DNA from 2 places in the Rhizobium sp. WW_1 genome. Region 2 is predicted to be linked to the other one. Evidence: predicted binding sites of a transcription regulator. Region 2 holds the regulator's gene; the other holds the start of a gene.
What was found. Region 2 encodes LexA, which represses DNA repair genes until DNA is damaged. Its sites were predicted from a motif close to TGTTCNNNNTGTGTTCNG; they were not measured.
Positions count from the first base shown of each region.

Region 1 (4,274 bases), on a different contig from region 2:
TCGCCTGTGCCGGGTCGCTTGTGGCGCTGCTGCCGGAGCCGGTGCTGGCCGCCGTCGTCATCGCAGCGCTGACCCATGCGCTCGATCCGAGTCCGATCCTTCGCCTGCGCCGTCTCCACCGCGATTTCTATGTGGCGCTCGGGGCTGCCATCGGCGTACTGGCTTTCGGCGTGCTCAACGGTATGTTGCTGGCGATCGCGCTCTCGCTTGCCGCCATGATGCATCGTCTGGCCTCGCCCTATGTCGCCCGCCTCGGGCGGCTTGGTGACAGCCACAATTTCGTTGATGTCAGCCGCCACGGCGATGCGTCGGAGATGCCGGGCATTGCCATCTGGCGTCCCGGCGAAACCCTGTTCTTCGGCAATGCAGATACGATCTTCGGCGAGATAATGTCGGGCAGCCGTGGCGAAGTCGGGCTGCAGGCGATCATCCTCAGCCTGGAAGAGAGCTCGGATATCGACAGCACGGCCATGGACGCCTTGATGGAGTTCGACAGCGCCATGCAGCGGGCCGGTCTCCACGTCCAGTTTGCACGCGTGCATGACCGCGTTCGCGATCTTATGACCGTCGCCGGCGTTGCCGATGTCGGCAGCCGCTGCAGCTTCAGCGTCGATGATGCCGTGACGGCGGTGATGGCGGATGACAATAAGCCGAAGGTTTGAGCGGCCTGCTCAGTCGCGCAAGATCCAATAGCCAAGGTGCTCGTGGGTTGCTTCACCCTGCAGGCTGTTGATGAGCACGAAGTCTCTCGCTGTCCAGCTCACCGGTTTCTCAAGCCTGATGTCCGGAACGCTTTGCCCCCGATAGAGCAGCGTCATATGCGGCTCAACCGGCCTTTCCTTTGGCGGCGCAATGCCCGTGAGCCGCATGGCATCGACCAGTTCCCGATAGATCGCCTTCAGTTCGGCGTTGCCGTTCCTGTTCCAAAGGACGAGCGGGCGATTGTCGCCATTGCCGAAGCTGACGACCTCATCGAAAACCACGGGACAGGATGGCTTCCTGACCCGCGACGCAGCCTCCATCGCCGCAAATGCCGTCTCCTCCGGCAAGTTGCGAAACGAACCGATCGCATAGAGCGTCACATGGAGAAGGTCGGCTCTTCGCGGCTTCGCGAAGGAACGGTACTGCCGATGGAAGTTGCCCGCGAGTTCATGGCTCCGGGCGGCACTTTCCTCGTCGGGAAGGACCGCAAAATATAGTTCGCTGAATGGCCCGTGATCGGCCGGAGGGAGTATCCGGCTGCGCGGGCCGCCGTTCAGATAGAGCGAGAGCTGCCCATTATGTTGCCTCTTATTCCTCATGGGATTGCCTCAAAGCCCAGCGCCTTGCCTCCTCCTTGTTCGACCGCGGATTCATAGGATACAGCAGTTGCTAATTCAAGAACAAAATGAGAACATATGGCGGATTGATGGAGCGTCTCATTTAAACAGCGATCGAATAAAGGGGCAGCCTGATGTGTTCATTCAAGGTCCGGGTCTTCGCGCCCATCCTCGTCAACGGGAATAGCAGCCATGTTTTCCAGATCAGCCCTTGTCGCCATTGTTCTCGCTCTCATCGGCCTTGGCATCGCTTCTTGCTCCACCTCGGGCGAGCGCAACTCCGGTGGCGGCATGACGCAGAATGCTCCTCCGGCCGGCGGCGGATATTGATATCAACTCGCTCGGCGGTACCGGCACGGTTCCGGCGGCGTCAAAACGGTTGTCAAATCCCGTTCTTCGCAAGAAACGGGTTGAATTCGCTGCTTCCGAGGACGATTTTCATGGCAAGTGGAAACACGGGAGCTTCGTCATGAATGAGACAAGGCAGAATTATCTGATCTTCGAGACCGCCGGTGGCTTCTGCGGCATCGCCTGGAGCGACGCCGGCGTTCTGCGCTTTCAATTGCCGACAAAGGACGCAGGCGCGACCGAGCGCCTGCTTCTGCGCCGCTTGCCGTCTGCGCAGCCCGGCGCGCCGACGCCGGAGGTCGCGGAAGTCGTCGCCCGGGTGAAGCGTTACTTCGCAGGCGAGGCGATCGACTTTTCCGACGTGACGCTCGACCTCGGCGAGCAGGATGCCTTCTTCAAGCAGATCTACGATGCCGCCCGACAGGTCGGCTGGGGCCACACGACAACCTACGGAACATTGGCAAAGCAGCTTGGCGCCGGGCCGGAAGCCGCCCGCGATGTCGGGCAGGCCATGGCTAGGAATCCCGTGGCGCTGATCATCCCCTGCCACCGCGTTCTGGCGGCGGGCGGCAAGATCGGTGGTTTTTCGGCGCCCGGTGGCTCGAATTCCAAGGCCCGGATGCTGGAGCTGGAAGGCGTCCAGCTGGCGCCGCCGAAGCCGGTGCAGCAGTCGCTGGCGTTTTAAAGCGTCTCCAGGAAAGCTGCGCAGCGGTTTTCCGCGCGAAATGCGTCAAGAAACAAGAGGATAGAGTGGTTTCGCGATTCGAAGAAAAGCGGAACTGCTCCAGGCAATGAAGCAGGGCGGGAGGCTTCGGCCGCTCGCCCTATTTTTCCGGTGCGTGACGGGCGCGGGAAAACAGCAGCGTCGCCTTGTCGTTCAGGCGCATCGGCTTCGGATCGCAATAGCCCGCTTTTTCGGCAACACGGATCGAGGCTGCATTATCGGGAGAGATCAGGCAGACGCTGCGGTCAAATCGCGGCTGCCTGTCGAGCCAGGTGACGGCGGCTGCCAGCGCTTCCGTGGCAAAGCCCTTGCCGTGCGCCCACGCGGCCAACGCCCAGCCGGCTTCGGGAATGCCCCGGATCGGCGGCTCCATGTTCCGATGAAAGTCCGCAAAGCCGAGATCGCCGATATAGCGGGCGGATGATTTCTCGCGGACTGCCCAGTAGCCATGGCCGAGCAGCGGCCAGAGTCCACGATAGGATAGCATCCGCATCCACGACTCTCTCGAGGTGGAGACGACATCGCCGAAAATATGCTTGACGACCAGGGGATCGCTCCACATGCCGGCGAGCGGCTCGAAGTCATCGAGCCCATGCCCCGTCAGGACAAGCCGTTCGGTTTCCAGTCGCGGCGGAGAAAGCGTCGGTTCCATGAAGATAGACCTTCGATCTAGTTTTGAGGGCTTTGCTGCAGGCGCTGCGCGAGTGCATCGATATCAGGCAGGAACCAGACCTCGCGCCCCTTATTGGATTCATAGACGAAATCGCGCAGGGCATTGCTGCCCGCGACCCATTGCGAGATATCGCCGAGAATGACGAGTTGGGCGCGGTAATTGACGAATTTCTGGATGATTGCACCGGCGATGCGGGTCGAGAGCTGAAAGAATTCCGCGTTCAGGCGTGAGATCGGAACGACGACGAACCTCGCTTCAGCATCCCATGCCGCGCTGATCCAGTCGTTCACGTCCCCTTCGCCCGCCAGAATTGGACCGCTCTCATCACCGATGACGAGCTTGTGGCCGGAGATGTCTTGGACCTTATACATGTTGTTCGACTTTGCTTGCTGTTGGGAGGTGAGATTTTGCTATCATTCCGTGCAATCGGTGCGCGACGCCATATCAAATGGGGCATTGCAATCCTAGAGCCGTCGCATATCTCCGCCGGGTTCCGCCGAGGTCGGAAGCCCCTTGCCGGAGAGCCGCAGGACTGAGGCGACAAGCTTTTCGGGGTCGGTGCCGGCATCGAACTGACCGTCGATCATCAGCAGTGCCAGACCATGGGTCAAGGACCAGAGAAACAGTGCCGCCGTATCGACCTCGTCGGCCTGCATGCGTTTCGACAGGCCCGATTTGATAACCTCATATGCGGCCAGGCGCAGGGTGCGTATTCCGTCATGGCCAGCAAAGGCGGTATGGAAGCCTTCGCCGAACATCAGCCGATAAAGCCCCGGATTTTGGCGGGCAAAGGCAACATAGGCCATGCCTGCAGGCGCCAACTGCCCCTTGGCGTTGCTGGGCGCAGCCTGCAGGCTGTCGGCCAATTCGGCGAAGCCACGTTCGGCCAGCGCCACGGCAATCTCGTCCAGCCCGGAAAAATGATGATAAGCGGCCGGTGCGGAAACGCCGACGCGACGCGCGATTTCACGAATGCTGAGCGCGGTCGGCCCGCCCTCTTCGAGCAGGCCGCGGCCCGCCTCGAGCAAGGCATTGCGCAGATCGCCATGATGGTAGCGCGCCGGCGAGTTGGCCTCATTCCCGTTCAATCGATCGTCTCCAATCTTTACGACGTTAAGATTATCGGCTAATTCTTCCCCGGCTGCAATCCTGCCGTTACGGAGTTCCGGCGATGACCCATGTTCCAGCCTATGTCTATATACTGTTTCTG
Region 1 is NZ_RAIN01000001.1:1,317,738-1,322,011, reverse strand. Features, by position in the region: gene BJ928_RS06405 (SulP family inorganic anion transporter) at 1-662, shown strand, start outside; gene BJ928_RS06400 (2'-5' RNA ligase family protein) at 672-1,301, opposite strand; gene BJ928_RS38740 (hypothetical protein) at 1,512-1,649, shown strand; gene BJ928_RS06395 (methylated-DNA--[protein]-cysteine S-methyltransferase) at 1,789-2,352, shown strand; gene BJ928_RS06390 (GNAT family N-acetyltransferase) at 2,492-3,043, opposite strand; gene BJ928_RS06385 (DUF4180 domain-containing protein) at 3,061-3,435, opposite strand; gene BJ928_RS06380 (TetR/AcrR family transcriptional regulator) at 3,529-4,152, opposite strand; gene BJ928_RS06375 (DUF6622 family protein) at 4,194-4,274, shown strand, end outside.
Region 1: a site for LexA is predicted at 1,379-1,396, ahead of BJ928_RS06400 (2'-5' RNA ligase family protein). Genes of this name have one in related genera too.

Region 2 (4,274 bases):
CGGGCTCGCTGATCGATACCGCCGATATCTGGCTTGCCGGCCTGCGCAACGGCATAGGCGACAGGATAAGGCAAACCTTGCCGGGAGATACCGGCGCCTTCGCAGCGGCGCTTGTCACCGATGAGAGACGCGCGATCTCCAAGGATACGACCGAGGCGCTGAGAATTGCCGGTCTGACCCACATCATTGCGATTTCCGGCCTGAACATGGCGCTGTCAGCCGGCATCTTCTACGTTGGCCTGCGCTACCTCTTCAGCCTGTTTCCGGGTGTAGCGCAGGCATGGCCGACCAAGAAATTTGCGGCCTTCGGCGCGCTCCTGACGGTGACGGCCTACTACCTTATCTCCGGTTTTGGCGTATCCGCCGAGCGCGCTTTCATCATGATGGCGATCATGCTCGTGGCCGTGCTCTTCGATCGGCCGTCCCTCAGTCTGCGCAATGTCGCGTTATCGGCGATCGTCATTCTTGTTCTCTCGCCGTCGCAGGTGCTCGGCCCGAGCTTCCAGATGTCCTATGCCGCGACGCTGGCGCTGGTGTCGGGCTACTCGCTGTGGAAGCGGCGGCGGCATCGCGAAAGCGTCCTGCCGAAGATCCGCGTGTTAAGCCCACTGCTGTTCGTCGCGCGTTTCTTCGGAGGGGTGATGTCGACCTCGTTTATCGGTGGCGCATCGACGGCCATCTTCTCGATCGAGCATTTTCACCGGTTGGCGACATATGGTCTTGCCGCCAATCTGGCGGCCATGCCAGTTGTCTCCTTCATCGTCATGCCATTCGGCATGGCGGCAATGATGCTCATGCCACTCGGTCTCGACGGACCTTTCTGGAAGGTGACCGGAGAGGGACTGGAACTCGTCATCGCGATCGCGAAAACCGTCGCCGGCTGGGGCGGCGATATCACCTTCGGCCGTCAGCCCGCCTGGTTGATGCCGACATTCATCGTCGGCTTCCTGGTCATGAGCATATTGCGGACGCGGCTTCGCCACCTTGGCTTCCTCTTGTTGCTTTCGTCCGTTGGTGTGGCAGCATTCGGGAGCGGCGTGCCGAAGCCGGACCTGATGATTTCCGAAGATGGCATGCTGGTGGCGCTGCGGCAGGACGACATTCTCGCTACCAATCGCGAGAGGCCGCAAGCATTCATCTTCGAGCAATGGCAAAAGGCATTGGCCGCGGCAGAGCATCAGCCGCCGACCATGCTTCCGGCCGACAGCAGGCTGCCGCAACTCAGCAAGGCAGATCGCGGCAGGAGGTTAAGCAGCGAAGAACAGAACGTCGTCCGCAAGGCAATGGAGGCAGCGCTCGACCGAACGATGCAGGGAAGCTTCGCCTGCCAGAAAGGCGCATGGTGCGTGGCCATGCTCGACAATGGCGCCTTCTTGATCACTATAGAGAATGCAGCCTATCTGCCGTCAGCCTGCGATACCGCAAACATTGTCGTGACACCAATCCGGTTGCGGCTGGATCGCTGCCGCTCCGGAGCGACGCTCATCACCGGCGCAACATTGCGGCGAACGGGATCGCTCGAAATGGCACTCGACGCAGATAAGCCCAATATCTCCACCGCCTTCGACAATCCGCAGAGACCATGGACCCGGCATCGAACTTACGACTGGCGCACTGGAAAATTCGACGCGCCAGTCATATCGGCATCACCGGTCAGTGATAGCGACGAATAAGGCCGACGAGCTTGCCCTGGACCTTGACGCGATCCGGCCCGAAGATGCGCGTTTCATAGGCGGGATTGGCGGCTTCCAGCGCGATCGAGGCGCCCTTGCGGCGGAAGCGCTTCAGCGTCGCCTCTTCGTCATCGACGAGCGCCACGACGATATCGCCGGGATTGGCCGTCGTCGAATTGCGGATAATGACCGTATCGCCGTCGAAAATTCCGGCATCGATCATCGAATCGCCGCGCACTTCAAGCGCATAATGCTCTCCCGAGCCGAGCATGTCGGCCGGAACGGTAATATCGTGCGTATTGTTCTGGATCGCGGAAATCGGCACGCCGGCGGCGATGCGACCCATGACCGGCACGGACGCCGAACCATTGTGATCGTCATTTGCCACTTTCGGCGGGGCGGGTGGAGCCACAGGCTGAGGCTTGCCGAGACTGCCTTCGATGACGCTCGGTGAAAAGCCACGGCGCGGCTGCAAGCTGGGATTATAGGCATCCGGCAGTTTGATGACTTCGAGCGCTCTCGCCCGGTTCGGCAGCCGGCGGATGAAGCCTCGCTCCTCCAGCGCCGTGATCAGACGGTGAATGCCGGATTTGGAGGCCAGATCCAGTGCGTCCTTCATCTCGTCGAAAGATGGCGGAACACCGGACTCCTTCATGCGTTCGTGAATGAAGAGAAGCAGTTCCTGCTGCTTGCGCGTCAACATCGTCTTGGAACCCCAGAATCAAGAAAAACGGTGAAACAAATCCAGAACGGACACTATATGTTCCATATGTGTTCCGCAAGTACTTAAATTTCGGTAAAGCCTTGTTGCGTCGATTAAATAATTACGACTTGCGAATGGACCGGCTGAAGGGATCAAAGCGTTATATCCACGCTAAACTATCGGAAAATATGGGAAATGCTGTTCTGTCAACTGGCAGCCTTTTGTAATGCGGCCGCTATGTTTAGGATACGAAGCAGTGACATGTGATACTGCTGAAGCTGGCTATGAGGCAGAATCAGTCCTCACGTTTGCGAGATCGTCTTCCGCTGGCGAAGTCCTGAAAAGCTTCGTGTGCCCATCTTGAATTGCGCTAGGGATCGGCGCAAATCTGCTGCCGCAGGCATACAGGAGGAGCCATGACTTCGTCCCCGCATCCGCTGGATCATCTCGTGCTGCCGGCCGTGAACATAGCGCTTGCGCGCGAGCGCCTCGGCAAGCTCGGTTTCACGGTGGCTCCGGAGGCGCGCCATCCTTTCGGCACCGAAAACGCCTGCGTCTTCCTTGCCGACAAGACCTATCTCGAGCCACTCGGCGTGGCGTCTCCGGAACAATGCGAGACGAGTATCGTCGACGGGAATGTCTTCGTCGCCCGTGACCAGGCCTACCGCTTCCGGGTTGGTCAGGATGGCTTCTCGGCTGTGGTGTTCGGCACGGATGATGCCGTTGCTGATGACGAGCGTTTCAGGGCGGCAGCCATTTCGGCGGGGCAAATGCTGGATTTTTCCCGACCTATGAAGATGCCGGACGGAACCGAAACGACGGCCGGCTTTCGTCTCGCTTTTGCTGCCGATCTGCGCGCGCCGGACTTCCTCGCCTTCTGCTGTCAGCGTATCAATGCCTTGCCGGCTGACCGCAGCGTGCTCGAACACCATAAGAATGGCGTGACAGGCATCGCGCGGGTAGCGCTTTGCGCGCCAAAGCCGGCGGCTTATCGCAGCTTCTTTGAAGAGGTTGCTGGCGGCCCGCGGATAATGGAGCATTCGTTCGGCTTGACGGTCAGGGTGGCCAATGCGGATCTGGAGATTTTGACGCCGGAGGGCATGGAGGTATTTTATGATTTGCCGTGTCGCACCAGCGATCCTGGGCTCAGGGCGCGCGCAATCCTTTTCAAAACGCGCGATCTTTCCGTGACATCGTCGCATTTCGCTGCTAACGGCGTCACCTACACGCGTAAGAACAATCGTCTATTGGCAAGGCTGGCGCCCGGTGAGGGCGCACTGTTCGCCTTCGAGGAGATAGTATGAGCACGAATTCCGAAGTGACCGTCGGCGAGGGCGCCTCCAAGGTCCTGTTCTCCAATAACGCCAAGCTTTCGCTGATTGCCGGCCCCTGCCAGATGGAGAGCCGCGACCATGCTTTCATGGTCGCCGGCGTCCTCAAGGAACTTTGCGGCAAACTCGGCATCGACCTCGTCTACAAGTCGTCCTATGATAAGGCCAACCGTACCTCGCTGTCGGGCAAGCGCGGGATCGGCCTCGAAAAATCCATGGAAGTCTTTGCCGATCTGAAAAAGGAATACGGCTTTCCGGTCCTGACTGATATCCACACGGAAGAGCAGTGCGCGATAGTCGCCAAGACGGTCGATATCCTGCAGATCCCGGCTTTCCTCTCGCGCCAGACCGACCTTTTGGTTGCCGCTGCCAAGACCGGCCGCGTCGTCAACGTCAAGAAGGGACAGTTCCTCGCGCCCTGGGACATGAAGAACGTGCTTGCCAAGCTGAACGAGAGCGGCAATCCGAACATTCTTCTTTGCGAGCGCGGCGCCTCCTTCGGCTATAACACGCTTGTTTCCGACATGCGCTCGCTGCCGATCATGGCGGCGATGGGCGCGCCGGTTG
Region 2 is NZ_RAIN01000010.1:181,708-185,981, reverse strand. Features, by position in the region: gene BJ928_RS26420 (ComEC/Rec2 family competence protein) at 1-1,673, shown strand, start outside; gene lexA (transcriptional repressor LexA) at 1,654-2,376, opposite strand; gene BJ928_RS26410 (VOC family protein) at 2,793-3,680, shown strand; gene kdsA (3-deoxy-8-phosphooctulonate synthase) at 3,677-4,274, shown strand, end outside.